DNA from 3 places in the Rhizobium skierniewicense Ch11 genome. Region 1 is predicted to be linked to each of the others. Evidence: predicted binding sites of a transcription regulator. Region 1 holds the regulator's gene; each other region holds the start of a gene.
The links. The regulator PhoB, encoded in region 1, activates phosphate uptake and scavenging genes when phosphate is short. The targets are predictions, from matches to a motif close to TGTCATNNANCTGTCAT.

Region 1 (10,819 bases):
GCAGATCAAGGCTCGCGGGCTGGATCTGATCCGAATCCAGAGCCCGTTCGCTCGTCAGTTGGCCGGAGGCGAACAGTTCCCGGATTGCACCATCCGCCAATATGCCCGTCGTTCTCGTCATGTTTTGGTCATCCCGTTTCACGGCGACAAAACCAAAAGCAAGGCATTGACGCAAGTCGTTAACGGGGTTAAGCCAAGCTTATCCCGTGGTGATTTGGCCGGTCGGCTTGCAGCCACGTTAAACAAGTGGCTAAAAAGACCGGGTGCGCTTGTAACCGGTCTGCTTTTGCGGCCGGTTTTTTTGTTTGTAAGGTGATGACATGAGCAAGAAATGGCGCCCGGCAACACAGCTGGTACATGGCGGCACACTGCGTTCCGGCTACGGCGAAACATCTGAGGCGATCTACCTCACGCAAGGTTTCGTCTACGACAGCTCCGAGGCGGCCGAAGCCCGCTTCAAGGGCGAGACGGAAGGCTTCATCTACGCCCGTTATGCCAGCCCCACCAATGACATGTTCGAAAAGCGCATGTGCCTGCTGGAGGGCGCCGAAGACGCGCGCGCCACGGCCTCGGGCATGGCTGCCGTCAGCGCCGCCATTCTCTGCCAGCTGAAGGCAGGCGATCACATCGTTGCCGCCCGCGCCTTGTTCGGCTCCTGCCGCTGGGTTGTCGAGACGCTAGCACCAAAATATGGCATCGAATGCACGCTGGTCGATGGACGTGATCTGGCCAACTGGGAAAAGGCAATTCAGCAGAACACCAAGCTCTTCTTCCTGGAAAGCCCCACCAATCCAACACTGGAAGTGGTCGATATCGCAGGCGTTGCAAAGCTGGCCAACCAGATCGGCGCAAAGCTGGTCGTTGACAACGTGTTTGCAACACCGCTTTTCCAGAAGCCGCTTGAACTGGGCGCCCATATTGTCGTCTACTCCGCAACCAAGCACATTGATGGTCAGGGACGTTGTCTCGGTGGCGTCGTTCTCTCCGACAAAAAGTGGATCGAGGAAGAGCTTCAGGACTACTTCCGCCACACAGGCCCGGCCATGTCTCCTTTCAACGCATGGACGCTGCTGAAGGGCATTGAAACGCTGCCGTTGCGCGTGCGCCAGCAGACGGCGAATGCCGGAAAGATTGCCGATTTTCTTGCCGACCAGAACAAAATCGGCAGGGTTATCTACCCAGGCCGCGCCGACCATCCTCAAGCCGATATCATCGCCAAGCAGATGACCGGTGGCTCGACGCTGGTGTGCTTTGAATTGAAAGGTGGCAAGGAAGCGGCCTTCAAGCTGCAGAATGCGCTTGAGATCGTCAAGATTTCCAACAATCTGGGTGATGCGAAAAGCCTGATTACCCATCCTGCCACAACAACGCACAAGAACCTGACCGACGAGGCCCGTGCTGAACTCGGAATTTCCGGCGGCACGCTGCGTCTTTCCTGTGGGATAGAAGATACTGACGATCTGGTGGAGGATTTTGCAGCCGCGATCGCCACGGTATCTGCCTGATGCTAGGGCCACGGCCCGGACATGTGCCGGGCCATGTCTACCCGTTCCTCCACCGCGAAACAGCGCCCGGAGACGCCAAAAAAGTGGGTGTGGTAACCGGATATTACCCTAAAGGTGATATCTATCGGAAAAGCGTGCGTCCTGTTCTTCAAAATCCAGCGGTAACCTGCAGTTTCTTGACGATGATCCACGCCTTTGGTGTAGAATATTTAACAAGCAATGACTTAGGGCCGCATTATGTATCGAGCAGTGACAAGAGACATCGAGGTCACCGTCGACCCCTATTACCTTGAAGAGCAGTCCGACCCGGATGACAGCCGTTACGTCTGGGGCTACACAGTGGTGATTTCCAATCTGTCGAATGTGGCTGTCACTCTCGTCAGTCGCTACTGGAATATTACGGATGAAACCGGACAGGTGGACGAAGTATCGGGCCCCGGTGTGATCGGTGAACAGCCGCAGCTGAAACCCGGTGACACCTATGAGTACTCCTCCGGCTGTCCGCTGGATACGCCATCCGGCATGATGTTCGGCCATTATGAAATGAAGGCGGATACCGGCGAGGTCTTCAACGTCGCTATCCCCGCATTTTCTCTGGATAGTCCCGGCCTGACAAGAATCCTCAATTAAAAAAGGCGGGAGATCATCCCGCCTTTCCAACTCATCTTGCCGCTTCCATTTCCTCAACCGGATAATGGTAGGTGGTGGAGCAGAACTCGCAGGTGACGGAGATGACACCATTCTCCTGGCTTTCCTGGATTTCCGTTGCGGAAAATCCTGACAGGACCCCTTTGATCTTGTCGCGCGAGCAGTTGCAGCGATCGACGATCAGTTGCGGATCATAGACCCGCACGCCCTGCTCATGGAAAAGGCGAAACAACAGTTTTTCCGCAGGCACCTGCGGATCGGTCAGCTCATCCATGTCTACTGTGTCGATCAGAGCGACGGCTTCGGTCCAGGCATCGTCCTCCGCATATTCGGCAGCACCCTCGTCGCCATCGCCGCCGTGAAGGTCGCGTTGGCGAACACGCTCAGGCGCCTGTGGCAGAAACTGCGCAATAATACCGCCTGCGCGCCAACTGCGACGCGGATTGCCATCGCTGTCCCGGTCAAACAACTCGGCAACGCCAAGGCGTACGCGGGTCGGCAACTGTTCTGACTGACGAAAATAGACGCCAGCAATGTCTTCCAGTGAGGACCCGTCCAGGGGTACGATGCCCTGATATGGTTGCATGCCTACACCCTGGTCGATGGTGAAGGCAAGAATACCCTCGCCCAGCAACTGTTCCGGCGATGTTTGGCCAGCAGCGGTCGCCTCAGCCAGACGCTCCTCATCAAAACGGGCATAGGCACGCATGCTTTCAGGTGCAGAAAAATCAGCGACCAGCAAATCCACAGGACCATCGCTCTTCGTTTGAAGGGTCAGTTTGCCGGAAAACTTAAGGGAGGTGCCAATAAGCGACGTCAAAACCACCGCCTCCGCCAAAAGACGAGCTACGACCGGCGGGTAGTCATGCCGCGCCAGAATAGCATTGAGGAGTGGTCCGACCTGAACGGCGCGACCGCGCACGTCCAGTCCCTCTACCTGAAAGGGAACGACCTTGTCGTCGCCAGCCAATTTAAGATCGTCCAGCTGTACCGTTGCGTCTGCCATGTCCTAACTCCTTGACGTCCGTTGCCCGAGCTTGCGCGCAAAATGATCGAAACCGCGACAGCATCGACCAACGGGCATGATGTTCGTATCGCACAGATAGACCGGGGACGATGAAAACGGAACCACCGTGCCACCTTAACTTTCGCAAAGGAGCGGTTTATCCGAGAACAGCGTATCCGTTCGGACCGGGCCTCCTGCGAGACGCGAACCTGCACGAAGCCACCGAGCGGCGAACGATTGATGAAAAGCTGCCGTTGTCAAAAACGGCAGCATTGAATTGCGCTAGAAGTAGGAACCCCGGCCTGAAATTCAAGTTACCCGGTTCAGCATCACCTGCAGGTGATTGGCTGACGCAAATCAGATAACGCCCATGCACCAGGCGATGATGGCCTTTTGCGCATGCAGACGGTTTTCGGCCTCATCGAAGACGACAGACTGAGGGCCGTCGATGACGTCATCCGTCACCTCTTCACCGCGATGCGCCGGCAGGCAATGCATGAACAACGCGTCCTTGTTGGCCTTGCTCATAAGGGCGGCATTGACCTGGTAAGGCTGAAAGATGTTATGGCCCCGCGCCTTGTGTTCCTGGTTCATGGAAACCCACGTGTCGGTCACGACGCAATCGGCACCTTCCACGGCGCGCTGCGCTTCGTGATAGAGCTTGACGTCGCCACCATTGTTGCGCGCCCAGTTCAGAAAGCGGTCATGGGGCTCAGACCCCATCGGCACGGCCATGTTCATGCGGTAACCGAAGCGTGCAGACCCTTCCACCAGCGAATGCAGCACGTTGTTGCCATCACCCGTCCAGGCAATGGTCTTACCTTTGATCGGGCCGCGATGCTCCTCGAAGGTAAGGATATCTGCCATGATCTGGCAAGGGTGCGTATCGTCGGTGAGGCCGTTGATGACAGGCACGGTCGCATGTTCGGCAAGCTCAAGCAGGCGCGAATGGTCGGTGGTGCGGATCATGATCGCGTCGACATAGCGCGACAGAACCTTGGCCGTATCGCCAATGGTTTCAGCGCGACCAAGCTGCATTTCCGTGCCGGACAAGAACAGAGTCTCGCCGCCCAGTTGGCGCATGCCGACATCGAAGGAGACACGCGTCCGCGTGGAGGGCTTTTCGAAGATCATTGCCAACATCTTGCCAGCCAGCGGCTTTTCCGCCGTACCGTTCTTGGTGGCAATCTTTCGCGCACGGGCGTCATCCATAATAACCCGCAGGTCTTCCGAACCAACGGCCGAAAGGTCTAGAAAATGCTTTGCTGATGCCATTTCAATATAGTCCCGTTGGTGCAGGCCGCGCTTGGCGCTTGCCTGAACAATGCGCGTTCAAGCGCTTTTTGCCATTTTCGTGGTGAGGCTTTCCGCCGCTCTTTCAAGCCGGGCCAGCCCCTCGCGCGCCTCTTCCGCCGTCACGACAAGCGGCGGCAGCAGCCGGATGACATTGTCACCAGCCGGAACGCCCAGAAGCCGTTCCGCACGGATCGCATGCAGCAGATCCGATGACGGCACCTTCGCCTTGACGCCGATCAGAAGACCCTCGCCTCTGATCTCCTCGATCACATCAGGATAGCGATCCTTGAGCGATGCGAGCCCTTGACGGAATACCAGTGCAACGTCTCGCACATGCGGAAGAAAGTCGTCGGCCAGAACGATATCCAGCACCGCGTTGCCGCAGGCCATGGCCAACGGGTTGCCGCCATACGTCGTACCATGCACGCCAGCCGTCATGCCGGATGCGGCCTCTGCCGTGGCAAGGCATGCGCCGAACGGAAAACCGCCGCCGATACCCTTGGCCACCGCCATGATATCCGGCGTCACGCCCGACCACTCATGCGCAAAGAACTTGCCCGTGCGGCCGACGCCGGTCTGTACTTCATCAAAAATCAGCAGCAGGCCATGCTCGTCACACAGCGCCCGTAGTGCCCGCAGAAACTCCGGCGACACGGGGCGCACACCGCCCTCACCTTGAATCGGCTCGATCAGCAGCGCTGCCGTTTCCGGAAGGATCGCCGCTTTCAGCGCGTCGAGATCGTTGAACGGTACCTGATCGAAGCCCTCGACCTTGGGACCGAAACCCTCGATGTATTTCTCCTGTCCACCGGCAGCAATCGTTGCCAGCGTGCGCCCATGGAAAGCGCCTTCAAAGGTAATGATACGGAATTTTTCCGGATGACCATGCGTGTAATGATAACGGCGCGCGGTTTTGATAGCGCATTCCAGGGATTCCGCACCCGAATTGGTGAAGAAAACCTTGTCCGCAAAAGTTGCATCCGTCAGCCGCTTGGCGAGCACTTCCTGCCCCTCAACCTCGTAGAGATTGGACAGGTGCCAGACCTTTTCTGCCTGCGACTTTAACGCGTCCACCATGTGCGGATGGCTGTGACCAACCGATGTGACCGCCACGCCCGCACCAAAATCCAGGTATCGCTCGCCCTTTTCCGTAACGAGCCAAACGCCCTCTCCTCGTTCAAAGCGCAGGGGAGCTCTGGAAAACGTATCGAACAATGGCCCAGTTTCGAGCACAGTGTCGGCCATGGCAGTGTCACTCCTTGCGCGAAAGGCGCTGTCATAAGGGCTTACCGGTCATCCCGTGCCTGAAAATCAAAAATGCCGCCTCGCGGCGGCTTCGGGTCGTCTTCCTCTTACGCAATCACTATTGTCACTTCACCTGGCGATGTCAACAAATGTCCGTATTTTCCGGCTGTCTCAAGCCATGGTAGAAGATTTGGGACACCATACGAGGTGTTGCTTTTCTGACTCACAAATGCAGCAAGTTGGGGAAAACCGGAAAATCGATTCCAGATGATTCCCACGACTCTTGTCAGAGAGTCACCCGACGATTAGGTTAATCTTCAATTACTAGACTGCAAGCGGCGGAACTAGTCACCTACAATCTGGCGGACACTCTGCGCGTGGTTCACTCCACGGCATTAGAGAATGATTCGGCCTGCGCGACGAGCGGAGAAGCGGCATGAACTGGACTGATGAACGCGTTGAGAGACTCAAAAGGTTGTGGGCCGAGGGCCTGAGCGCGAGCCAGATCGCGGCACAACTTGGCGGTGTCAGCCGCAACGCCGTCATCGGCAAAGTCCACCGCCTGAACCTTCCCGGCCGCGCAAAAGCGGGCGGCACTGTCGCTACGTCACGCCCGGCCACTAAGCGCCCGGCAGTCGCGACACCGTCTGCTGCACCACGCGCCGCAAATACCTTTCAGGCACGCGCTGCGACACCGCGTCCAACGGTGCGCACGGCAACGTTAAGCGATCAGGACACCGATACAGGCCGGGTTGTCGACTATGTACCGGTCAACACAGCGGTTCTGCCGACATCGCTTCGTCTGACCCTGACGGAACTCACGGAACGCACCTGCAAATGGCCGGTGGGTGATCCGCTGAAAGATGATTTCCACTTCTGCGGCTGCGACGCGTCTGAATCCTCGCCTTACTGCAAATTCCACGCAAAGATGGCTTACCAGCCTGTGAGCGAACGCCGCAGAGCCTGAAGGTTCGGGAAAAATCTGTGATCATAAATGAGCGGGTCATTGGCCCGCTTTTTTAATGGGCGAATGGCTCTGACGTCTTTGACCTCGGCAAGATTCGCTCAACGCGTCTACAATCACGGCTTCGGTGTGGTAGGTCAAAATGGTGCGCCACTCTTCGACTTCACGAGCCGTCATGAACTCGGGCAAGCGGAGACGCACCTGTTCATGGTCGGCCAGATGTTCAATGAAGCCAACCGCCGCAGCGGTGTTGATATCTGCATGTGGCGCTGCAAGACAATAGCGGGCGTAATCCATGATGCGACGGGCTTTATCTATCCTGTCGTTTTTCACGCAGGCTTCGAAAAAGGCGCGCAGCTCTATCCATGCAGCCATAGGCGACCAGGCGCGCTCGATCTCATCGCGCATCAGGTGCAGCCTCGATGGCCTTACGGCGCCAGACGCTCATATCAATTATCCACCATCATCCCAGGAACTCGTATAGAGCGTTGGGCTTGACGTTGGGCAAAAATATTCAGGAGAAGAATTATGGTGCGCGCGAAAAGCGTCCCAGACAGGGCTCTGCCTGAGCGGTGAGAATACCGTGTCCGGGTTATTGCCCCACGCTGCCAGCAGTCTGACAGGGCGCCCTGCCAGATCGCAGCCCTTCGGGTGAATGGCTGCTTGATCTTGGCGAATGGTTCAGCCCTGGCGGGCTTTGCGGTTGGCATAGCGGCGGTCACGCTCTGCCTTACGAGCGGCTTCGTCTTCGATGACGCGGGCGATGCGGTTCTTATCGGCCAGCTTGCGGGCGTCTTCTTCGGCGCTTGCCGCGGCTTCGAGTTCGGCCTGCTTTTGAGCAGCCTCTGCTTCAAGGCGGATTTTTTCTTCGCGTTTTTGCTGCTCACGCGCGGCCTGTCGCGCTCTGCGGGCCTCGGCAACGGCGATCTGTTCGGCCTGCTTGGCTTCAAGCATGGGTGCCGCAGCTTCCTTGGCTTCGCGATAGGCCTTCAAAAGAGCAGCCTTTGCTTCGGCAGCGGCGCCGCGCTGTTCGGAAACTTCGTTGTTCTTGATGTTTCTAGTGTTTCTCAAATCTCTATTCCAGTTGAGTGGTCATATTGATCCTGCGATCAGGTCTTCTTACCACGTTTCGTTGGGGCAGGTACAGGGTTCAGGCTGTCTTGCAATTCCTTGGCAAGACGCGCTTCGCGCAGTCTGATCGTCTTTTCGTCACGCGCCTGCGTAATCGAGTTGATCTCTTCAACCGCATGGCCACGGGCAAAAAACTGCGTTTGCGTGGCGCCAAATGCGATCTCGGCCTGTTTGCGAGATTTGCTGTGTGTTTCAGACATGAAATTTCCTTCCTGTCGCACCGGCCTGAAATCGGGATCGATTTGCTGGAAGTCCGATGCGGGGTGGATCGAGCAGCCTGGACCCTGTTAACGCCATAAAGGCACAGTACCCGAAGCTTGCGCCGCCAAGCGGCACAAAAAAAGGCCAGGCAAAGTGCCTGACCTCGGTTGGTCTCATGCTTTCAACAGTGCCAGTACATCCGTGGTCAAGGGAAAGCAGATCCCGTTATTTAAGCAGCCTGAAGGTTGCAAGCAGACATTTTGCCCGACTTGTTGTCGCGCTCAAGGTCGTAGCTCAGCTTCTGGCCTTCAACGATTTCGCGCATACCTGCACGCTCTACAGCGGAGATGTGTACGAATGCGTCTGTGCCGCCGTTGTCAGGCTGAATGAAGCCGAAGCCCTTGGTGGAGTTAAACCATTTTACTGTGCCTGTGGTCATAATGAACCCTTTCAAAGCATAAGAGATAGATCGCAGAACTGACGCCCTGCGTGCGATTATAGCGATTTTTTTGAAGAAAGGGTTAGTTCAAAACGCGGTGCTAATCGCGCGGCAACCAAAGCTCAGCAAGAAAAAATATCGACAACCAATAGATAGAGCCTTCCGGTCGGATAGTCAAACTTTAATTTTCAGATAATTTCAATCAACCCTTGTCGTCATATCAGTCACGATATGAGAACGTTTGTTTTCGTTGAGGATATTGAGCTCTGAAACAGTCTGGTATTCTGGCTGTTTATCAGCCCAGGTGCCGATCTATTCAACATATCATATCTTGATCGGGGCGTCGCTAGGCTCCCACCGTGTCGTGATGAGCCTACAAGAACCAAGCGACTTCAGACATGAAAAGCACGCCGCTGATATGCGCCGCTCACGGTGGCGCGTGCTCCTCAATGCGTTACGTCGCATCTGACTTCGCCGTAGACGTTAGGCCTCCATCGAATATCCAGCGCCGCGAACGGTGCGGATGACGTCCTGCATGCTGGAGAAGTTGAGCGCCTTGCGCAGACGGCCTACATGGACGTCCACCGTGCGTTCATCCACGTAGATGTCGTGCCCCCACACGCCGTCAAGAAGTTGCGAGCGGGAAAAAACGCGGCCGGGCGATACCATCAGGAACTCCAGCAAGCGGAATTCGGTTGGTCCCAGGCGCACTTCGCGGGCCTTGCGATGGACGCGGTGGGTTTCGCGGTCCAGTTCGATATCACCACATTTCAAAACGGATGACAGGACCTCCGGGCGGGCGCGGCGCAGCATCGCCTTGACGCGCGCCATCAGTTCCGGTGTGGAGAACGGCTTGACCACATAGTCGTCGGCACCTGTGGCCAATCCACGCACGCGTTCGCTTTCCTCGCCACGGGCCGTCAGCATGATGATTGGCAGGCGTTCCGTTTCCGGGCGCATCCGCAAGCGACGGCACAGCTCGATGCCGGAGACACCTGGCAGCATCCAGTCGAGAATGAGCAGATCCGGCGTACGTTCCTGCAAGCGGATTTCCGCCTCATCACCACGCGGGATCGTGTCCACGTCGTAACCTTCGGATTCGAGATTGTAGCGAAGAAGAACGCTCAACGCCTCTTCATCTTCGACAACAGCTATTTTCGGCACCATGACTAGTGACTCCGCCAGTCTTGTAGGACATTCACTCGGTGATCGCACCGAGCGTATTGGAACTGTCGTCCTTGGGACGCTCGCCTGCCGGCTGGCTGCCGGTGGCCATGTAGTAGATGGTTTCCGCGATGTTCGTCGCATGATCGCCCACACGCTCGATATTCTTGGCGCAGAACAGAAGGTGTGTGCAGGTGGTGATGTTGCGCGGGTCTTCCATCATGTAGGTCAACAGCTCGCGAAACAGCGAGGTGTACATGGCATCAATTTCCTCATCACGCTCGCGGATGGTCTGCGCCTTTTCCGCCGAACGGGTGGAATAGACATCCAGAACGTCTTTCAACTGGACCAAAGCCAGCTCTGACAAGTGTTCGAGACCACGGGCGAGCTTGCGGGGTACACCGGTTCCGGCAACCGCGATGACCCGCTTGGCCGTGTTCTTGCCAAGGTCGCCCACACGCTCCAGATCAGCGGCGATGCGCAGCGAGCCGATGATTTCGCGAAGGTCGGCAGCCATCGGCTGACGCTTGGCGATGGTCACGATCGCCTTGTCTCCGATTTCGCGCTCGGCATTGTCGAGGATCGTATCATCTGAAATGACCTTCTGGGCCAAAGCGGCATCGGAGTTGACGAGCGCGCGCACCGCATCGCTGCACATCTGCTCCGCAAGACCACCCATTTCAGCGATACGGCGGCTGAGGAACTTCAGTTCCTCGTCGTACGCGGACATGATGTGCGAGTTTGTCGGCATGGTCGAATTCTCCAGTTTCGATGCGGCTGGCCGCAAGCCCTGTCAGGCTCAAGCGGTTCAACGCGATGGGTTGCAATCAACGACAGGATCAGCCGAAGCGACCCATGATGTAATCCTGCGTGCGCTGGTCATCCGGGTTGGTGAACATCTTGTCGGTGTCGTTTTCTTCCACGAGATGACCCAGATGGAACATCGCAGTGCGCTGTGAAACGCGGGCTGCCTGTTGCATGGAGTGGGTCACGATGACGATGGTGTAGTTCGAGCGAAGTTCGTGGATCAGTTCCTCGACCTTGGCCGTTGCGATAGGGTCGAGCGCCGAGCAGGGTTCGTCCATCAAAATGACTTCAGGGCTGACGGCAATCGCGCGGGCGATGCACAGACGCTGTTGCTGACCACCCGAAAGGCCCGTCCCGGATTCCAGCAGGCGATCCTTGGCTTCGTTCCACAGACCTGCCTTTTGAAGGCTGGC
Region 2 (10,819 bases), on a different contig from region 1:
GGAAATGATATGACAAACATTCCGTCTGCTGCATCTGGTGGTACATATCCCGTACTTCCCCTGCGCGACATTGTCGTCTTCCCGCACATGATCGTTCCACTGTTCGTCGGTCGCGAAAAATCCATTCGCGCGCTCGAGGAAGTCATGGGGTCTGACAAGCAGATTATGCTGGTTACTCAGATCAATGCGAGTGATGACGATCCAGATCCATCCGCGATCCACAAGGTCGGCACATTGGCCAATGTTTTGCAGCTTCTGAAGCTGCCCGATGGCACGGTGAAGGTTCTGGTTGAAGGCAAGGGTCGCGCCCAGATCGAAGAATATACTGACCGTGAAGACTTCTATGAAGCCACGGCCATCGCTTTGCGCGAGACAGAGGAAGATCCTGTCGAGCTGGAAGCCCTGTCGCGCTCCGTCGTGTCGGAATTTGAAAGCTATGTGAAGCTCGACAAGAAGATTTCGCCCGAAGTCGTCGGCACCGCGAGCCAGATCGATGACAATTCCAAGCTCGCCGACACGGTTGCCTGGCATCTGCCGATCAAGATGATCGAAAAGCAGCAGATGCTGGAAACCCTCAGCGTCAAACAGCGTCTGGAACAGGCTCTCGGCTTCATGGAAGGTGAGATCTCCGTCCTTCAGGTCGAAAAGCGGATCCGTTCGCGCGTCAAGCGCCAGATGGAAAAGACACAGCGCGAATATTACCTGAACGAGCAGATGAAGGCGATCCAGAAGGAACTCGGCGACGGCGAGGATGGCCGTGACGAAATGGCCGAACTGGAAGATCGTATCTCCAAGACCAAGCTTTCCAAGGAGGCCAGGGAAAAGGCCGACGCGGAAATGAAAAAGCTGCGTCAGATGAGCCCGATGTCTGCGGAAGCAACCGTCGTGCGCAATTATCTGGATTGGCTGCTTGGTCTGCCATGGGCTAAGAAGTCGAAGATCAAGACAGACCTGAACGCTGCCGAGGCAACCCTTGAACTCGACCACTTCGGTCTGGACAAGGTCAAGGAGCGCATTGTCGAGTATCTTGCCGTGCAGGCGCGCGCGACAAAGATTCGTGGCCCGATCCTGTGCCTCGTCGGTCCTCCCGGCGTTGGCAAGACGTCGCTTGCGAAGTCTATCGCCAAGGCGACGGGTCGTGAATATGTGCGTATGGCACTGGGTGGTGTTCGGGACGAGGCTGAAATTCGCGGCCACCGCCGGACCTATATCGGCTCCATGCCGGGTAAGATCGTCCAGTCGATGAAGAAGGCCAAGAAGTCCAACCCGCTCTTCCTGCTCGATGAAATCGACAAGATGGGCCAGGACTTCCGCGGCGATCCGTCTTCCGCTTTGCTGGAGGTGTTGGATCCGGAACAGAACTCGACATTCATGGACCACTATCTCGAAGTGGAATATGACCTGTCGGACGTGATGTTCGTGACAACCGCCAACACGCTGAACATTCCAGGTCCATTGATGGACCGCATGGAAGTGATCCGCATTGCCGGTTACACGGAAGACGAAAAGCGCGAAATCGCCAAGCGTCACCTCCTGCCGAAGGCAATCAAGGAACATGCGCTGCGCCCGGAAGAGTTTTCCGTCAGCGACGATGCCTTGATGGCCATCAGCCAGCAATATACCCGTGAGGCAGGCGTTCGTAGCTTTGAGCGTGAGTTGATGAAACTCGCCCGCAAGGCTGTGACCGAAATCATCAAGGGCAAGTCGACGTCTGTGGCCGTGACGGCTGAAAACATCAACGATTACCTGGGTGTGCCGAGATATCGTCACGGTGAAGCCGAGGGCGAAGATCAGGTTGGTGTTGTCACTGGTCTGGCCTGGACCGAAGTCGGCGGTGAGCTTCTGACGATTGAAGGCGTGATGATGCCCGGCAAGGGCCGCATGACGGTGACCGGCAATCTGAAGGAAGTGATGAAGGAATCCATCTCGGCTGCGGCGTCTTATGTCCGCTCCCGCGCCGTGGACTTCGGCATCGAGCCTCCACGCTTCGACAAGTCGGATATCCACGTGCACGTACCGGAGGGTGCGACGCCGAAGGATGGACCATCTGCCGGTGTCGCCATGGCAACGGCGATCGTGTCGATCATGACGGGCATTCCCGTGGATAAGAACGTCGCCATGACGGGTGAAATCACGCTGCGCGGTCGCGTTCTGCCGATCGGTGGTCTGAAGGAAAAGCTTCTTGCTGCGCTTCGCGGCGGTATCAAGAAAGTGCTCATTCCCGAAGAGAACGCCAAGGATCTCGCAGAGATTCCCGACAACGTGAAAAACGGAATGGAAATCATTCCGGTGTCGCGGATGGGTGAGGTTATCAAGCATGCGCTGATCCGCCAGCCGGAGGCGATCGAGTGGGATGGCAGTATTGAGACACCCTTGGTCGCCACGGTCGAGGGCGTTGACGACGCCGGACAAACAATTGCTCATTGAGGCATTCACGCCACGGTGATGCTCTTAAGGCACAACTTAAGTCCAGGACCGGCAGAAATGCCGGTCTTTTTTTGTGAAAATATCGGTAGACCCCTTGTTTTTCAGGCCATTCCAGCGCTTTTGAGTTGCGGTGCGCGAATGCATTCGTATTCTGCGCCGACTTTATTTGAGTCGTTTCAAACCATTGAAAGGGGTGGAAACATGAACAAGAACGAGCTCGTCTCTGCAGTTGCCGAAAAGGCTGGTCTTACGAAGGCTGATGCTGCTTCCGCTGTGGATGCTGTATTCGAAACTGTACAGGGCGAACTGAAGGCTGGTGGCGACATCCGTCTCGCTGGCTTCGGCAGCTTCACCGTAAGCCGCCGCGAAGCCTCCAAGGGCCGTAACCCATCTACGGGTGCAGAAGTCGATATCCCGGCTCGCAACGTTCCCAAGTTCTCTGCAGGCAAGGGCCTGAAGGACGCGGTTAACTCGTAATTTTTTCTGGACGGTCCGTGCGTGCGGCGCGCGGGCTTGATATCCAAGAGACACGAGGAAAATTTGGCTCTTTGTAAGATTTACAAAATGCGGCCGAATAAAATGCAGAAAGCCCGGCTATGCCGGGCTTTTTGTTTTTCAGCAGGTTCTTATTGTCACGTGGCTGTCACGTGCATGCCGCAGAAGCCCTTGCAGGCATCTACAAATGCATTGAAGGGGACACTATGACATTTCGCTTTTCCAGTGCGGCACTCACCGCAGCACTTTTCGCATCTGCTGCATGTCCTGCGGCAGCTGAGCCGGTTTTCAACCGCATCGCCTCGTTCCCCGTGGCTTTGAACCTTCCCTCTGATAAGGACGAGAAGACGGTCACATCTGCCGAAATCATTACGGCAAGCGAAGACGGCAACACGCTGATTTATTCGGACAGCCCTCTGGGTGGTATCGGCTTCATCGACATCCAGGATCCAAAGACGCCGAAGGCACTTGGGGCGTTGATGATGGATGGCGAGCCGACCTCGGTGGTTGCGACCGGCTCGAAGGTGCTGGCTGGCGTCAATACGTCGGAGAGCTTCACCAAGCCATCTGGCAAGCTCGTGACGGTCGATATCGCCACCAAAACCATCGAGGCGAGCTGTGATCTCGGCGGCCAGCCCGATTCGGTTGCCGTTTCCCCGGACAAGAGCTTTGTGGCAATCGCTATCGAAAACGAGCGCGATGAAAAGGTGAATGACGGCGCTCTACCGCAAATGCCCGCTGGCTTCCTGGTCACAGTTGGCCTAAAGAATGGCGCTGCAGATTGCTCGACACTGAAGAAGATCGATGTCACCGGTCTAGCGGACATCGCGCCTGAGGATCCTGAACCGGAATTCGTCTCGATCAATTCCAGGGGTGAGATCGCCCTGACACTTCAGGAGAACAACCATATCGTCATTGTCGATGGCAAGAGCGGCAAGGTCACGAGCCATTTCTCGGCCAGCACGGTCGATCTGGAAGGCATCGATGCCAAGACAGATGGCCAGTTGACGTTTACCGACAGCCAAAAAGGCCGAAAGCGCGAGCCAGATGCCGTGAAGTGGCTGGACGATAACCGCATCGTCATCGCCAACGAGGGCGATTGGGAAGGCGGATCACGTGGTTTCACCATCTTCGACAAGACCGGCAAGCTGATCTATGAGGCGGGCGCTTCGCTGGAACAGGCCGTTGCTGCCATCGGCCATTACCCCGAAAAGCGTTCCAAGGCGAAGGGCATCGAGCCTGAAGGCCTGGAGGTGGCGACGTTCGGCGGTGACACGTATATCTTCGTTCTGGCAGAGCGCGCCTCCGTCGTTGGCGTCTACAAGGACACCGGCAGCGAGCCGCAATTGACACAACTGCTTCCATCCGGCATCTCGCCGGAAGGTGCCGTTGCCATTCCAGCGCGCAACCTTCTCATCACCGCCAATGAGGCCGATCTGGTGGCAGATGGCGGCGCTCGTTCACATGTCATGATCTACGCGCGTGCCGAAGGCGAGGCGGCCTATCCGCAGCTCGTGTCGGAGACGGTCGACGGAGCGCCCATCGGCTGGGGCGCCGTTTCCGGTCTCGTCGGCGATGCCGACAAGGACGGCATCCTCTATGCCATCTCTGACTCCGTTTACGGTAACCAGCCTTCCATCTACACGATCGATGCGACCAAAAAACCGGCCCTCATCACCAGTGTGTCGCGGGTGAAGCGCGATGGCTTGGCAGCGCAGAAGCTGGATATGGAGGGCATCACGCTCGATGGCAAGGGCGGCTTCTGGGTTGCCTCCGAAGGCAACAGCGAAAAGCTCGTGCCGCATGCCGTCTACAACGTCAATGCTAAGGGCGAGATCAAGGCCGAAATTGCGCTTCCCAAGGAATTGCTGGAAGACGAGACCCGATTCGGTTTCGAAGGCATCACCATGATTGGTACAGGCGACGACGCCACCCTGTGGATGGCCGTCCAGCGAGACTGGGGCAAGGCAGAAAAGGGCATGGTCAAGCTCGTGTCCTACAATCTGAAGTCCAAGGAATGGGGCGCCGTGCACTACCCGCTGGACAAGACCGCGCAAGGTTGGGTCGGTCTTTCCGAAATCACCGCCCACGGCGACAAGGTCTATATCGTCGAGCGCGACAACCAGATTGGTGACAAGGCAAAGATCAAGAAGCTCTACAGCGTCGATCTGTCCGAGCTGAAGCCTGCCAAGATCGGCGGCGAACTGCCGCTGGTCAGGAAAACCCAAGTCCACGACTTCCTGCCAGATTTGAAGGCTCAGACAAACGGTTACGTCGTCGACAAGCTGGAAGGTTTCGCCTTCGACAAGTCCGGCAAGGCTTTTGCAGTGACGGACAATGACGGCGTGGACGATTCGTCCGGTGAGACGCTGTTCTTCCCGGTCGATCTGAAGGGCAAGAACTGATCCGTGACATACCGCGTCATCCGCGCCATGAAGGCAGGGATGACGACATCGAGAGTACCGATACATCAAACAAAAAGCCGGACGTCGAATGGGACGCCCGGCTTTTTTGATCGTCATTCCTTCCCTTGAAGATTACGCGTCCTTCAACGAATACTTCTCAAGCGCGTCGCGATTGATCTCAATGCCCAGACCAGGTCCATCCGGTATCTGCACCACGCCGTCGACGTGATCCAGCGGGCTGGTCAGCACCGCCTGACGGTAGGGGTTTTCGGTCCGGTCAAATTCAAGAATAGGCGGGCGTGGGTTGCGCCGGGCAGGGTCTGGCGGCAGATAGGCCATGAACTGCAAAGCCGCAGCGATTGCGACGCCTGTGCCCCAGACATGCGGAACCACGCGAACACCGTAGAGCGTCGCAAGATCGGTGATGCGCCTGGTTTCGGAAAAACCGCCGCTTCCAGCAAGGTCAGGCTGGAGAATATCGACTGCCCGGCTTTCCAGCGGTGCGCGCATGCCATAACGGCCATGCCATGTTTCACCGCCAGCGACCGGAATGGGCTGGCCAGCGCGAACGGCCTGATAGGCATCCAGTTGCTCGGGCACCACGGGCTCTTCGAACCAATCGATGCCTAAGGGTGCTAGCGCCTTGCCGACCTCGATCGCTTCCAGCGCATCGTAGCCATGATTGGCATCGATCATGATACGCACATCTGGGCCGACCGATTCTCGCGCGGCCTTGATGACCGCGACATCCTCCGCCACGTCGAAGCCGATCTTGATCTTGACGGCGTGAAACCCTTGCGCCGCATATCCGGCGACTTCCGCCGCAACGTCCGATACGGCATCGACGCCGTCCTTGCGGAAAGACCCGGTGGCGTATGCTTTTACGCTTTCACGGAAGCGACCACCCAGCAGACGCGAAATCGACGTGCCGAAACGCCTACCCTTGATATCCCACAGCGCGATATCGATACCACTCAATGCCGTGACCGTCAGGCCACGCTGACCCTGATCGCGCAGCAGATTATAAAGCTGATGCCAGATGACCTCGATATCGAGCGGATCCTTGCCGATCAGGTGAGGAGTGTATGCGGCAACAACGGCCGCATTCGGTTTGGCTGGGCCGAGGCATTCGCCCCAGCCTACGGTTCCGTCGTCACAGATGATCTCGACAAGACAGTGAATACGGCGGTCGAAGCGCATCGACGCGCTTTCAAAGGCATGGCCAAGCTTATAATCCAGCAGGTGAGTCCGAACCGCATCGATCTTCATGACGTGTAGGGCTCCATCAGGGTCTTCAGCATTTCGACTTCTTCCTCGGTCAGATCCGTCAGTGGTGCCCGCACCGGTCCGGCATCAAAGCCAAGAAGGCGTACACCTGCCTTGATCGCGGACACTGCATAACCCTTCTGGCGATTACGAATCGCCATGAACGGATAGAAGAAATCAATGAGAATGCGGTCGGTGGTCGTCCTGTCGCCTGCACGCAAGGCTTTGTAGAATGTCTGGGCAAGTTCCGGCACGAAGTTGAAAACGGCAGACGAATAAGTCGTCACGCCCGCGCCCAGATAGGCATCAGCGAACAATTCGGCTGTCGGCATGCCACCGAGATAGGTCAGGCGGTCGCCAATCGTCGCCGTGATCTTGCGCACCAAGCCGATGTCACCGGACCCATCTTTAAAGCCCACGAGGTTGGGGCAGTTGTCACAGAGCTTCTGGAGCGTTTCCGCCGTCAGAATGGAATTGTCTCGGTTGTAGACCATGACGCCGATGGAGATGGAATCACACACAGCCTTAATATGCGCGTACAGTCCTGCCTGCGAGGCATCCATCAGATAATGCGGCAGCAAGAGGATGCCGTCCGCCCCTGCTTCTTCAGCGCCCTGAGCGATCTGTATGGCCATCTTGGTGCCGTAACCGCAGCCCGAAACGATGGGAACGGACCCGGCAGCAGACTTCGCTGCCTTGACGACGGTTGCGACTTCGTCTGGCGCCAGAGAAAAGAACTCACCCGTTCCACCAGCCGCAAACAACACGGATGCATCGAAACCGGACAGCCAGCCGACATGATCCAGATAAGGCTTTTCGTTGAAGTCGCCATTCTGGGTAAAGGGCGTGACGGGGAAGGAAAGAAGCCCCGCGCCGAGCGCGACCTTGAGTTCTTGCGGATCCATAGCCATGAAACGTGTCTCTCCGATTGTATCTTTGTCGCGATGATAATCGAGATATGATCTTCGTCAAGAATTTATCATATGAGTTGAGAGGTTTGGCGTCGTGATTTTCAGGAAGGAGAAAGCGGAAAATGCCGTTCTGGAAAAGTATTCTTGGTGCCATCGACAGGGATACAGGCAAAATCCTCGGCCTTGAACAAATAGACCTCTTAGGCGTAGAGGTAAGATAACGAACAAAATTATGTATGATCACAAACCGACTGACGATTTTGATTTCGATGGGGAGGAAGCATGCTGAAAAAACTATTGTTGACCGGCGCCGCAGGCGGTGTAGGCACAGTCATTCGTCCACTTCTGACCGGATTGGCGGAAACTGTCGTGCTGTCGGACATGGTCGATATCAGCGATCTCGCCGCGCATGAAAGCTTCGTGAAATGCGATCTTTCCAATCGCACCGAGGTCAATCAGGCCGTCGCTGGTGTTGATGGTATCATCCACCTTGGTGGCATCTCGGTGGAGCGGCCGTTCGAGTTGATCCTGAAAGGCAACATCGAGGGCGTCTACAACCTGTATGAAGCTGCACGCCACAATGGCCAGCCGCGCATCATCTTCGCCAGTTCCAACCACACGATCGGTTTCCACACGCGAGACCAGAAGCTCGACAGCCATTCGCCTGTCAGGCCCGACACCCTCTATGGCGTCTCAAAATGCTTCGGTGAGGATCTCGCAAGCTATTATTTCGACAAGTTCGGACAGGAAACCCTGTCGGTGCGGATCGGCTCCTGCACGCCGAAGCCGCTCAACACCCGCATGCTGGCGACATGGCTCAGTATCGGCGATCTGGTGTCGCTGTGCGCCCACGGTTTCGACGCCCCGCGTCTCGGGCACGCCATTGTCTATGGCGCGTCCGACAATCGCGAGAGCTGGTGGGACAACAGCAACACATCCTTCCTGGGTTGGAAACCAAGGGATAGCTCATCGAAATGGCGCGCTGAGATTATTGCTGAATTCGGCAAGGAAGACCCGAAAGATCCGGCTGTGATCTACCAAGGCGGCGCGTTCACCACATCGGGACATCCAGCGGACGGCTGAAATTGGCGGGGAAGGGCAGGGGAGGATTGATGTCCCTATTTCTGCCTGTCCTGCCTTTCCGAGTCGTACTGAACCCAGCGAAAAAAGACATAGATAGGCAGCGCAATCAGCGCCAGCGTGACGACAGAGTTTATAAACATGGTTACATCCCACAGATCCGCCTTCATCATGAAGTCGGTACGCTAATATGTGCGCGAAATTATTGAAAAACCCTAAATATCATCCGTCATAATTGAGTGCTCACAAGCATTTGCTATGTGCCAAAACGAACACTCTTACCATTTGCTGAAATATAGGGAGAAAATCGTCGAAACCTATGGGTTTCACGCGGATAAAGTCTCTATGTTCATGGGATTGAGGTGGATCAACGGCTCCACGCGCAGGCGGACCATGAGCCGCTTCAGTGTTCCAATATTTAATCTTTGGAGAATGGTGGGCGATGACGGACTCGAACCGCCGACATCCTCGGTGTAAACGAGGCGCTCTACCAACTGAGCTAATCGCCCGTCGCGTCCCGCAGATCATGTCTGCCGCGTCGGTGGCCGTGATGTATTGGTAACGGAAAAAAACCGCAAGAGCCTTTGTGAAGTTTTTTTGTTTTTTTCGAATTTTGTGTGGACGGGGAATTGCCCCCGCAGCATGCCGAGCCCCCATCAGTGTCGAAAGGGCGCGCGAATCTCCATGGGCTGTGACGGGGCAGAGGGGCAGCCTGGGATTGGTTTTGGATGAAAACTTTGCGTCTGTGGATAAGTCTCACTTCCACTGGCTAAAAAAAAAGAAGAGCGCAAAACGCGGGGAAACCCGGCTTGATCAGACGTTTGAGAATGCAAAATGCACTAGCCTATTCTTTTGTCGTGAAACTTGCTTGACACTCCAACACGAACGCCTTAGTTAGCCGCTCAACGAACAGCCGAGGCGAGTTCGTAAGGCGGGTTTCGGCCAGTCTTTTTGGGAATGTGCGGGTGTAGCTCAGTTGGTTAGAGTGCCGGCCTGTCACGCCGGAGGTCGCGGGTTCGAGCCCCGTCACTCGCGCCATTCCTTCCTCGAAGTCTACGGATCGCAATGATCCTTAAAATGCGCGGGTGTAGCTCAGTTGGTTAGAGTGCCGGCCTGTCACGCCGGAGGTCGCGGGTTCGAGCCCCGTCACTCGCGCCATTTTATTCCTCTACAAACATATTGTTTGCTCCCAAAATAGAGCATGCGGGGAATTTTGTCTCCGTGACGTCCTTCTCTTCCCCTCCGTAGTTCAGCAGTCGTCACGACGTGTGAATCGCGTCTTCATATCGCGTCCGGCTATAGCATTTCTTGCCTGTTTTGATCATGTTTCCTTGGCCGTTTTCCTGCCGTTTTGCGTACAAATTTATGGAAAGCTTCGCGTTCTCTCGCAATTGCGATATTCTCTAATCGATTGAAGTGGTTAGCGATATTTCGGCTTGATGCGGCTGGTATATTGCGCCGATAGAATGACATATCCCGGTCACGATTGGCTTGAAATGACACTTAATCTCTTGCAGAGAGAGCGTGGCTGCGATAACCACAGCGGCGTTGCAACATAATTTCGGCCCTATGGATTCCACTGTCCAGACAGGGCATGCTCGACGCTCGGTCGGGCAAGGAAGAGACAATGACTGAACTCCTCAGTTCCTACATTCCGATCGCAATCTTCATTGGTATCGCGCTTGTCATCGGTCTGGCGCTGTTGATTGCGCCTTTTGCCGTTGCCTACAAGAATCCGGACCCGGAAAAGCTCTCCGCATTCGAGTGCGGCTTCAATGCTTTCGACGATGCCCGTATGAAGTTCGACATTCGCTTCTATCTGGTGTCGATCCTGTTCATCATCTTCGATCTGGAAGTCGCGTTCCTATTCCCGTGGGCCGTGTCCTTCGGTGAAATCGGCTGGTTTGGCTTCTGGTCCATGATGGTGTTCCTCGGCGTTCTCACCATCGGCTTTATCTACGAATGGAAGAAGGGGGCACTCGAATGGGCGTAGTTTCAAACGACACCACGCTTGTCGCACAAAAGCCCAAGGGCATCATCGATCCGGCCACAGGCAAGCCTGTTGGCAGTGATGATGGCTATTTTACCGAAATCAACGACGAGCTTGCCGACAAGGGTTTTCTGGTCACGTCCACGGATGAGTTGATCACCTGGGCGCGCACCGGTTCGTTGATGTGGATGCAGTTTGGTCTGGCCTGTTGCGCCGTTGAAGGCCTGATGCAGGCTTCCGGCCCG
Region 3 (10,819 bases), on a different contig from region 1:
GGTTTCATGATCACGTCCATCCGCGATGTGACGCCGATCCCGCACAACGGTTGCCGCCCGCGCAAGAAGCGTCGCGTCTAACGCGTTTCTGTCTGGGAGTTCCGCCTTACCTTCGGTTTGGCGGAATTTTCGCGTAATCGGCGTGGGGGTTGCCGGCTTGACCGGTCTTCCGACGCTTCAAACCCTCCGATGAACGTTTTAAGTTCCTCTCGGTGATCATGCTCGGTCCGCCACGATTGGATGGTGGCGGCGAACGGAAGGTTTAAAGATGATTCAAAAGAATTGGCAGGAACTGATCAAGCCCAACAAGGTCGAGTTCACCTCTTCGAGCCGCACGAAGGCGACACTCGTTGCCGAGCCGCTTGAGCGGGGTTTCGGCCTGACACTCGGTAACGCGCTTCGCCGCGTTCTCTTGTCGTCTCTGCGTGGCGCTGCTGTAACTGCGGTACAGATTGATGGCGTTCTGCACGAGTTCTCCTCCATTCCCGGCGTTCGGGAAGATGTGACGGACATCGTTCTGAACATCAAGGAAATTGCCATCAAGATGGATGGTGACGATTCCAAGCGTATGGTCGTGCGCAAGCAGGGTCCAGGTTCGGTAACTGCTGGCGATATCCAGACGGTTGGCGATATCGAAATCCTCAACCCCGACCACGTCATCTGCACGCTGGACGAAGGCGCTGAAATCCGCATGGAATTCACCGTCAACAATGGCAAGGGCTATGTGCCCGCAGATCGTAACCGCGCAGAAGATGCCCCTATCGGCCTTATTCCGGTGGACAGCCTTTATTCTCCGGTCAAGAAAGTGTCCTACAAGGTGGAAAACACCCGTGAAGGTCAGGTTCTTGATTACGACAAGTTGATCATGACGATCGAGACCAACGGTTCGGTTTCCGGCGAAGATGCCGTTGCCTTTGCCGCTCGTATTCTTCAGGACCAGCTCGGCGTCTTCGTCAACTTCGACGAGCCGCAGAAGGAAGCAGAAGAAGAATCTGTGACCGAACTGGCATTCAACCCGGCGCTTCTCAAGAAGGTCGACGAGTTGGAACTGTCTGTTCGTTCGGCCAACTGCCTGAAGAACGACAACATCGTCTATATCGGCGACCTCATTCAGAAGACCGAAGCCGAAATGCTTCGCACACCGAATTTCGGTCGCAAGTCGCTTAACGAAATCAAGGAAGTTCTCGCTTCCATGGGTCTGCATCTCGGCATGGAAGTGCCCGCATGGCCACCAGAGAACATTGAAGATCTCGCAAAGCGCTACGAAGACCAGTATTAACCAATAAGAAGGCAGGCCCGCTAAAGACTGCCTTTCCCCGTCAAACAACAGGCGCCGTCTTAAAAGACAGGTTGCCTGCATGTGCCAGGAAACGGCAGGTCCGGATAGGAACCTGCATAAAGGAGAATAGCAATGCGCCACGGAAATTCAGGCCGCAAGCTCAATAGAACCGCCAGCCACCGCAAGGCAATGTTTGCCAACATGGCTGCTTCGCTCATCACGCATGAGCAGATCGTAACAACTTTGCCAAAGGCAAAGGAAATCCGTCCGATCGTCGAGCGCCTTGTGACGCTCGGCAAGCGCGGCGACCTGCACGCTCGTCGTCAGGCACTGTCGCAGATCAAGGATCAGGACGCCGTTCGCAAGCTGTTCGATGCGATCGCTGAACGTTACGCAACCCGCAACGGCGGCTACCTTCGCATCATGAAGGCCGGCTACCGCCAGGGCGACAATGCGGCTCTCGCTGTCATCGAGTTCGTCGAGCGCGATGTCGATGCCAAGGGCAAGGCCGACAAGGCTCGCGTCGCTGCAGAGGCTGCCGAAGCCGAAGCTGCATAATATCAGGCGCTGAAAAGTGCCAGTTGTCTTGAAAGCCGGGTGAGCAATCACCCGGCTTTTTTTGCGTTTGCGGTGGCTTTTTTCCGATCTTCGTCGGGGCCGTCGTTGGATGGGTGACTATTTTTCCAAGCATCAACATAATTATGCCCGTTTTGGTTGGATATTTTCTGCCATCAGTTGAATTATTTGTGGCTGGGACTGTTCGATCGAATTCATCAGAAGCGGGCGAGCAGGTGATACGCGGAAGCGGTCATCCGCTCATTGATCAAAGGTGAGGGTGGTAGCAATGACACGTCCAGTGAGCGATCAGGAGATAGCGAAGGCAAATTCGCTCTATGACGCAATAACCCAGCCGTCCAATGTGACCGGTAAGTTGGATGGTGATGCCTACCCTGTGCTAATGTGGGGCGCTTGGAATTGGACCCACGCTTTATCGACGCACAATCAGACCTACAATGATCAGCAATTTTTAGCAAAAGCGTGGTCACAGTTGAAAGAAAACAACCGTGACACGCTGGCGAGCAGCAATCTCGCGCATTTTCTGGGGGGCACCGGCACACCAGTAAATCTATCTCTCAGAAAACTTTTCGTCGAAGATCAAAAATTCGCGAGCGCATTCAACAAATCTGTGGCCAATCAGATCTACAAAGCGGAGATGACGTATAAGGCCACGAAGCGTGGGGCGGGAGAGACCCTGAATGACTTCCTCAACGCTAATCTTCGTTCGTTCGAGGATGTGCTCGCATCAAAAAGCGTGGTGGATTTCAAGAAGGATTATGGCGACAAGACGAATATCCCTTATCACGGTCATGTCGCCGTCGATCAGGGACAATTCGGCAATGAAGGCTGGATGCTCGGTACTGGCGGTCTCACGATTTTGTGGCGTTACCTTGACGTCATCAACACGATGGGGAGCAGGCAGTTTAAGGTCCTAGCCATGTGTCTTAAGCAATATAAGTGGCATCCATATGAGCGCCGATGGTCTCGTCTCAGTCACATTGCAGCTGAAAATGCAAAGGCGCCTCAGCCGGATCGATCGCTTGTTCAAAGCGCTCATGGCATATACCCAAGCACATTGCAGCCGAAAAGCGGTAATATTGCGCTTGGCTCCGAAACGATAGGTCAGTGGAAGCAACAGTGGACATCTCAGGGATTGGTGCAGGATACGATTTATAACCCGGCCAAAGAATTCAAGCTGGTGTTCAAACCCGTCGAGTGGATTGTTCCTGCTTACGTACCAACGAGCAAAGTCGCGTTCATGGGCTGATCTGGCGCCTAGAGCAATATCAGCGAAAATGCGCCGCGCTTTCTTGTCTGGCATTTCAGCTAACGCGACTTGACGGGTATGCTCTACTTTTTTGATTTTGCGGCACGTCGGAAACGACGAGAACGCTTCGCTGGTGTCTTTTTTGGAATAGCGACCGTCACGTTACGCATATGGAAGTGGCAGAACCTAACGAGACGGAGGTCTGGAAGAGATCGCCCCTTTGCGAGCCCGCTTTCGAGCCATGATCACAGGCCGGATCGACCGATATCCGAGCAGGATGAGCATGACGGATATGTAGAAAACCGGCTCGAGTGTCAGCGACTTTCGCGCCAGCACGAAGTGAAGAACGCCGGCGATCAAGATGAAGTAGGAGAGTTTATGCAATGTGTTCCAGCGGGAGCCTAGCCTGCGGATCGACCAGCGATTCGAGGTGAGCGTCAGCGGAATGAGCATCACGAGACCCGCCATGCCGAACATGATGTAGGGGCGTTTGAGAATATCGGAGAGAATAGAGCTGAAGACCAGTCCACGGTCGAGCACGATATACACGGCGAAGTGGGCCAGTACGTAGTAAAACGCAATCAATCCCAGCGCTCTCCGGTAGGCGATGAGATTGACGTTGAAGAGATCGCGCAGCGGCGTGATGACCAGCCCGAGGCAAAGGAAGCGCAAGGCCCATGTGCCCAGCAGATGTTCGAATTCCTTGACCGGGTTAAAGCCCAGCCCACCGGTGGCTGCGAGATAAAAGTACCAGACACCAGGCGCGAGGCCCACAGCGTACACAACCCAGATTGCCGCTGGCTGGTAACGCTTGGGCAGTGACGGAAGCGAAAGGGCGAGCGCCATGATCAGTAATTCGCCTTCAAGTCCAGTCCGGTGTAAAGGCTCGCAACCTCGTCATAGCCATTATACATCAGCGTTGGTCGGCGCTGCGTGCTGAAGAAACCGCCTTCGCCGATGCGTTGTTCTGTCGCCTGGCTCCAGCGGGGATGGTCCACCGTGGGGTTCACATTCGAGTAGAAGCCGTACTCGCGGGCGTTGGAGTTTTTCCAGGTCGTTTCGGGCTGTTTTTCCACAAGCGAAATACGGACGATGGACTTGATGCCCTTGAAACCATATTTCCATGGCACGACAAGCCGGATCGGCGCGCCGTTCTGGTTTGGCAAGGTTTCACCATAGAGACCGACGGCAAGAATGGTCAGGGGGTGCCGGGCTTCGTCCAGGCGTAATCCCTCGATATAGGGCCATTCCAGCGGCTGGAACAGGCCGCTTTGGCCAGGCATCTCTTCCGGCCTGACAACGGTCTCGAACGAAACGAACTTGGCGCTGCCCAGCGGCTCGACCTTGTCCAGCAGGGTCGAGAGAGAAAACCCGATCCACGGAATGGCCATGGACCAGCCTTCGACACACCGCATGCGATAGGTGCGCTCTTCAAGCGGATATTTCAGCAGGTCTTCGATGCCGAATTCCTGTGGTTTGCCGACAAGACCGTCCACTTTCACGGTCCAGGGGGTCGGTTTGAAATTTCCGGCGTTTTCCTTCGGGTCGGACTTGCCCGTCCCGAATTCATAGAAATTGTTGTAGCTCGTCACAGCGTCCAGCGGTGTCAGCTTTTCATCCAGCTTGTAGGCACCGGGCTTGGCCGTTAGCGGCGCTGCCATGGCATCGCGTCCGGTCAAACCAATGGCTGCCATGCCCGCGGCCGCGCCGAGGAAATGGCGACGTGACAGGTAGACGTCACGCGGTGTGACATCTGAAAACGGGATGCGGGGCGGATGATAAGCGGGCATGAAAACCTCCTGCGGAGCCAGATCGGAAGAACAGCTATTCAATACCCATTACGTGTGGAGTGGCAAAAAAGTTTTCCGTAACGAGAAAAAATATTGCCAGGATCTGGCGCTCGTCCCGCGGCGGATTTGCGACGAAGATATGCGATGTCTAAAATAATAAGAAGAATGCGGTAAAATCTGCGAGAGCGAGAGGCGTATCATCGAGAATACGCCTCTCGCCTTGGCATCAGAGGATCAGGCGGAACTTCGCAAAGCCTTCTGACGCGTCACCGGCTTCCTCGATCTTTGCGCCCTTTACATCCTTGGCAAATTGCCGCCCCTTCGGTCCTGTTTCGAAAACTGCCGTGGTATTGGCAATCGGCGCGAACGACCAGTTATCGTCTGCCGAGGGATTGATGGTGCCCTGCGCGATGATATAGCGCACGATGACATCTCGGTTGGTATCAGGCGCGACGAAGATGATCTTGTCGGAGCCGATATTGGGGAACTTGCCACCACCGCTGGCGCGATAATTGTTGGTCGCCACGACGAATTTCTGTTCCGGGTCGATGGGTTTACCACCGAACTGGAGATTGACGATGCGGTTGCTCTCCGGGTTGATCGCCTTCCCGTCCTTATCGAATTTCGGCGGCTTGGAAATATCGATCTGGTAGGTCACGCCGTCGATAACATCGTAATTGTAGGACGGGAAATCATTGTTCAGCAAAGGTGCGTTTTTGGAACCGGCCTCCACCGTCTTGAACATGCCGGCCGACATTTCAAGCCAGTCTTTCACCTGCGCGCCGGTGATCAGCACGGCCTGCACCGTGTTGGGGTAGAGGTAAAGGTCGGCCACGTTTTTGATGGCGATGTCACCGGCGGGGACATCGGTGTAGTAATCCGAGCCGCCACGACCGCCCGCCTTGAAGGGCGCAGCCGCCGAAAGCACCGGCAGATCCTTGTACTGACCGTCCTTGAGCATATCCTTGATATACCATGTCTGCGCATTGGAAACGATCTGCACGGAGGGGTCATCCGCCACCAGCGCAAAATAGGAGTAGAGCGGTGCGGATGTCTTGCCAACCGGTCTACGGACATAGGCGAGTGCGGCTTCATGATCGGTCTTGACGGAGGCAATGACCTCCGGCTTGTCTTTCACGTCTGCCACGATCTTGCGGTTTTCATCGCGGTGGTAAATCGGGCGCGCCTCACTGGTAAAATCCACGATCTTCCAGCTTTTGCCGTCCTTTTCCAGCAATAGGTCGATGAGGCCCATATGTGAGCCCCAGAACCCTGCCATGACGGCGGGTTTACCCATCAGCGTACCCTTGACCGGATCGGCACCTTCAATGCCGTCCCATGTCTTGGGGCCGGGGAAGACGAGATGCTGGTGGCCTGTGAAGACCGCATCAATATCCTTGACGCCAGCCAGATAGAGCGACGCGTTTTCCATGCGATCGCTCTGGCCCTTGCCTTCTATGCCGGAGTGGGAGAGAGCGATGACGATATCGGCGCCCTGTTCCTTCATCGCCGGCACCCACGCCTTGGCGGCATCGACGATGTCGCGCGTCTGTGCCTTGCCCTCGAGGTTCTTGGCGTCCCACATCATGATCTGCGGCGGTACGAAACCGATGATGCCGACCTTGACGGTGCTGGTCGCGCCGGAGCCGTCCTTGATCTGCTTGTCGAGGATGACATAAGGTTTGAAGAACAAATCGTCCTGCTTGGGATTGGCCGCAAGCTGGCCTTTCGTCAGGTTTGCGCAGACATAGGGAAAACCTGCTCCGCCCAGCGTGTTGAACATGAAATCGAGCCCGTAATTGAACTCGTGGTTCCCCAATGTGCCGCAGTCGTAACCCAGTACGTTCATGGCATTGATCACAGGGTGCTTGTCCCCAGCCTTCATGCCGCGCTCGTAGGCAATATAGTCGCCCAGCGGATTGCCCTGAAGAAAGTCGCCATTATCGACCAGCATCGAGTTTCCGGCCTCGGCGCGGATGCTGTCGATGATGGAGGCCGTGCGCGCCAGACCCAGCGTGTCGTTCGGCTTGTCGGCATAATAATCATACGGGAAGACGTGGACGTGAATGTCGGTCGTTTCCATGATGCGCAAATGCGCCTGGTTGCCCTGAGCGCGGGCTGCGAACGGATGCAGCATGACAAGTGCCGAAGACGCCGCGATGCCGCCCAGCAGGGACCGTCGCGTGATGGGATGAAGGCCGATAAGCGAAGACATGGAAACTCCTCGATGAAATTCTGACTGTACGAAATGACGGCAGCGTAAAACGAATTCGAAAGGAGTCCATCATCAAAATGAAGGGCATATGACTTGTCCCGGATTTTAAACCGTCCGGTAAATTATTTTATGTTGCCAAGGTCGGCTTCACCTCTTCATGGAAAAAGCGGAAATAGGAGGACAGCTGTGCCAGCGTATTGGTGGAAAGCTGCAATTGCAGACCAAGCCGGTTCGCATGCTGCCATTGCACTGTTCCCTCGATAAAGCCCAGATCGTCGCTGCGCACAGTCACGCGGCTCCCCTTGGCGGCGGCGAACGGTCCTTCGAGTTCCAGCGCCATTCCGGTGGCCGAGAGATCGACCACGCGACCCTGTACCGTTTGTGTAAAATACTGAACCGTCCCGTAGATGCGGGTCTTGCTGCGGTTTGCACCGCGATTTGTCATGCAGAGATTGCCAGCCATCGTTCCACTCCCATCCAAATCGTGCCAAACTCGCACGGAAGGCTTGATGAGCGTTTAGGATATTCCCTAAAATAACCGGGAATGGGACGTTAGGCCCGGTCGATCCTGCACAGATAGCAATTGTTGCGCGCAGAGCGAACATGCACGTAGGCAATATCCTCTCTCGTCAGAAGCTCGCTGGCACGCTTGGCAATTCTGCCCGTCGAGGTCACTTCGCCCGTGCCATAGACGATACGATTGTCGGAGCTGTAGCCACGCACGATATAATCGGTACTGTCGAGCATGGGCGGCAATATCTCCCGCGCTGCGTACGCCCCGCATGATTCGGCGTGAATGAAGATCGGGCCGGTCTCCGCATAGGGTTGTGGGCCCGGAAAAGGGCGATAGGCCAGCAGGAGCGCCGCTTCGCCGTCGCGTATGTGCCCAAGACAGGCGCGACAGGGAAGGGTTCCAGAGACGATCGAGCGTTCCGGTTTCTGGCCATTGGCATCCGGTTTGCCGAGGCGGAAGGCTTCCGACTCGTCTGTATGCATGGCGGTAAAAGTGATCTGTGTCATAGCGGCTCCTTTGCGTTGCTTGTTTGTCGCTATGCTCTTCAAACATGCGTGTATCCACCCGTTTCTTGCGTCGGAAGGCAACCACCCCATTGCTTGTGCCGTTGAGTGTGGCAATCAATCGAACATCCTCTTTCTGGAAAGTTCATGCCCATGCTGCGCAGGTTGATCACCGTATCTCTGGTCACCGTTTTCTCGCTTCTTTCACCTGTAGCCCACGCGCAAACAGCGCCCGCCTTGGACGATCTTTCCGACGAGCAATTGCAGCAAACAGTCAACTTCGTGATCGGAAACGCGATTTTCGGTCTTTATCATGAAGCGTCGCGCATGCTGATATCCGACCTTTCTCTCCCCCAGACGGAAGCCGGAAACGACGGCGCCGATCAACTGGCGGCGACCATGATGCTCGAAGCCAATGAAGAGTGGCTGGATACTGCCATCGTCAACGCAACCGACAGCTGGTATCTGGCCCGCTCGGGCCAAGCCCTGCCGGACCACAATGCTCCTCTCTATTCGTCACTGGTGCCCAACACGGCACGCGACCGGCAGATGGCCTGCCTGATGGTTGGCAAGGACGCTGGCGGCTATGGTGACCTGGCCGACATGATGGGGCTTCCGAAAGATGACTGGAAGGCTTGCGAAACCGCCTACCCACAGACCGTTTCTCGCTGGAACGAGGCGCTGAAGCCCTATGTGGCAAAAGCCGGAACGACAAAGTTTGTCGCGAATTACGAGCCGGTGCGCGATCCCTTTCTGGATATCTACGCGACCATCGTCAAGGAATCCAAGGTTCTCGACCTGATCGCGCGCAGCTTCGACGGTTATCGCCTCAAGGGAGACGTCAAGTTGACGGCGCGCAGCTGCGGACGACCCGATATCTACTGGTCAGAGGAAAAGCGCGAGATCACCTACTGTTACGAGATCGCAAAGTTTCACGGCGAGCTGATTGCCGGACATCTTTCCGCCGGTGGCAGCGAAAAGGAAAGCGGCCCAGCCCAGGAAATTCCCACAGCGGTAAACCTTGGGCAGGAGCTCTGATTCTGTCCTCAACCGTTATCCTCTGATGGGCAGAGGATAACGGCAGGCGGCTTAACCCCGCCTGGAAATTTCCAGATATTCCGTATCCGTCAGCGGTTCGACCCATGTCTCATAGGTGCTGACGGGCGAAAAACCCATCATTTGGTAGAGCTGAAGCGCACGGGGGTGGTCCAGCGTGTTGGTGGAGACGGTGATCTTTTTCGGGTTGTCCTGCCAGGCGGAATAAAGAGCCTGAAGCAAAAACCATTTGCCCACACCCGCACCGATCGCCTCTTCCATCAAGCCGAAATAGGACAGCTCGGTCACGTCGGTATCCAGCTTGTGCAGTTCGAAGAAACCCGCAGGCGCACCGTTCATGTAAAGGACGGTCACCGAATTGGCAGGGTCGCGCAATGTGGCGGAAAGCTCAGCGTCGCTCATGCGCATGCGTTTATGCCAGTGCCAGCGTTTGCCCACACGCCAATAGAGGTAGCGGTAGAAGTGCAAGGGAATATCCGTGGTGCGCATGATGGCTGTCTGGATATTGACCGGCACGGGCAAGCTGACCTTCGGAGCCGATGTCATTTCCAGCTGCGTGACATGCGCTTTGAGGGGTCCCTGCGGCTGTTCCTTTATCGGTTCGGCAGGACCTGTGACGATGGCGGTGTCTTCCTTGCTGCCCCACTCGGCCCATGAACCGTCATAGAGCGAATTGTCAGCATGCCCAAGCGATTCCAGCGCCAGCGTAATGACCGCAGCCGTCACGCCAGATCCACAGCTGGTCACGATGGGTTGCGACAGGTCGATACCCGCCTCCGATATCATCTTGCGGATGGTCGGCAGATCCTTGAAATGGCCGTTCTCGGAAAAAGCAGTTGCAGGCAGGTTGCGTGCGCCGGGCATATGGCCAGAGCGCATTCCCGCACGCGGCTCAGCCTCTTCGCCGGTGAAACGGCCTGCACCGCGGGCATCGGCAATCTGCTCCTCGCCGCTGTCCACGATGGACCGCATCGCTGCAAACGACGTGACGCGTTTCGGCTTGAAGTGCACATCGAATGTTGAGGGCTCGACCTCTGTCACGCCTGTATCCAAGGACTTGCCCGCCGCCTTCCAGCCATCCAGGCCTCCGTCTAGGACATAAACCTTGTCGGCGCCCATTACCCGCAGCATCCACCACACGCGCGGTGCAGAGAAGAAACCCGGACCATCATAGACGACGATCGTGTCGCTTTCGCCGATGCCAAGTTCGCCGACCCGTTCAGCGAAGAACTGGGGCGAGGGCAGAGAATGCGGCAGACCGGTGTCGTGATCTGCGATCGCGTCCTGATCGAAAAACACCGCCCCGGGAATGTGACCGGCGACGTATTCTTCTTTGCCGTTGCGCTTGTGGGCCGGCAGATACCAGGAGGCATCGACCAAGCGAAAATGCGGGGTACCAAGCTGCTGCTCGACCCAGTCCGCTGAAACGACGAAACGACTTTTGTCCGCGCTCACTCTATTTCTCCCAGACATCAGGTGGATGCGCCGGGATTGCCGAAACGAATTCGGAAGCGGCGGTTTTCCTTGCCCTTTTTTTCAATTTTAGCGATGTGGATATCGCCGACATCCTGCGTGTTGTTAACATGAGTGCCCCCGCAGGGCTGGCTGTCAACCGCAGAGTTTTCGCCAATGCAGAC

Region 2: a site for PhoB is predicted at 3,058-3,074, ahead of EKM04_RS08000 (esterase-like activity of phytase family protein). Genes of this name have one in related genera too.
Region 3: a site for PhoB is predicted at 7,187-7,203, ahead of EKM04_RS12045 (bifunctional 2',3'-cyclic-nucleotide 2'-phosphodiesterase/3'-nucleotidase). Genes of this name have one in related genera too.

What each region holds. Positions count from the first base shown of each region.
Region 1 covers NZ_RXPG01000009.1:28,528-39,346, reverse strand. The annotation lists gene EKM04_RS08575 (2'-deoxycytidine 5'-triphosphate deaminase) at 1-121, opposite strand, end outside; SAM riboswitch at 197-275, shown strand; gene EKM04_RS08570 (O-succinylhomoserine sulfhydrylase) at 321-1,505, shown strand; gene apaG (Co2+/Mg2+ efflux protein ApaG) at 1,743-2,135, shown strand; gene EKM04_RS08560 (Hsp33 family molecular chaperone) at 2,167-3,159, opposite strand; gene argF (ornithine carbamoyltransferase) at 3,517-4,434, opposite strand; gene EKM04_RS08550 (aspartate aminotransferase family protein) at 4,492-5,700, opposite strand; gene EKM04_RS08545 (GcrA family cell cycle regulator) at 6,137-6,667, shown strand; gene EKM04_RS08540 (DUF7674 family protein) at 6,704-7,072, opposite strand; gene EKM04_RS08535 (DUF6481 family protein) at 7,346-7,735, opposite strand; gene EKM04_RS08530 (hypothetical protein) at 7,774-7,995, opposite strand; gene EKM04_RS08525 (cold-shock protein) at 8,226-8,435, opposite strand; gene phoB (phosphate regulon transcriptional regulator PhoB) at 8,919-9,602, opposite strand; gene phoU (phosphate signaling complex protein PhoU) at 9,634-10,350, opposite strand; gene pstB (phosphate ABC transporter ATP-binding protein PstB) at 10,439-10,819, opposite strand, start outside.
Region 2 covers NZ_RXPG01000008.1:444-11,262, forward strand. The annotation lists gene lon (endopeptidase La) at 10-2,427, shown strand; gene hupB (DNA-binding protein HupB) at 2,566-2,904, shown strand; gene EKM04_RS08000 (esterase-like activity of phytase family protein) at 3,129-5,327, shown strand; gene EKM04_RS08005 (mandelate racemase/muconate lactonizing enzyme family protein) at 5,460-6,596, opposite strand; gene kdgD (5-dehydro-4-deoxyglucarate dehydratase) at 6,593-7,498, opposite strand; gene EKM04_RS08015 (NAD-dependent epimerase/dehydratase family protein) at 7,787-8,587, shown strand; tRNA gene EKM04_RS08020 (tRNA-Val) at 9,018-9,093, opposite strand; tRNA gene EKM04_RS08025 (tRNA-Asp) at 9,546-9,622, shown strand; tRNA gene EKM04_RS08030 (tRNA-Asp) at 9,666-9,742, shown strand; gene EKM04_RS08035 (NADH-quinone oxidoreductase subunit A) at 10,212-10,577, shown strand; gene EKM04_RS08040 (NuoB/complex I 20 kDa subunit family protein) at 10,568-10,819, shown strand, end outside.
Region 3 covers NZ_RXPG01000013.1:36,307-47,125, forward strand. The annotation lists gene rpsK (30S ribosomal protein S11) at 1-81, shown strand, start outside; gene EKM04_RS12020 (DNA-directed RNA polymerase subunit alpha) at 269-1,279, shown strand; gene rplQ (50S ribosomal protein L17) at 1,412-1,837, shown strand; gene EKM04_RS12030 (hypothetical protein) at 2,124-3,104, shown strand; gene msrQ (protein-methionine-sulfoxide reductase heme-binding subunit MsrQ) at 3,291-3,950, opposite strand; gene msrP (protein-methionine-sulfoxide reductase catalytic subunit MsrP) at 3,953-4,894, opposite strand; gene EKM04_RS12045 (bifunctional 2',3'-cyclic-nucleotide 2'-phosphodiesterase/3'-nucleotidase) at 5,121-7,109, opposite strand; gene EKM04_RS12050 (PilZ domain-containing protein) at 7,237-7,572, opposite strand; gene EKM04_RS12055 (DUF1203 domain-containing protein) at 7,662-8,129, opposite strand; gene EKM04_RS12060 (DUF4344 domain-containing metallopeptidase) at 8,274-9,164, shown strand; gene sseA (3-mercaptopyruvate sulfurtransferase) at 9,216-10,637, opposite strand; gene EKM04_RS12070 (alanyl-tRNA editing protein) at 10,655-10,819, opposite strand, start outside.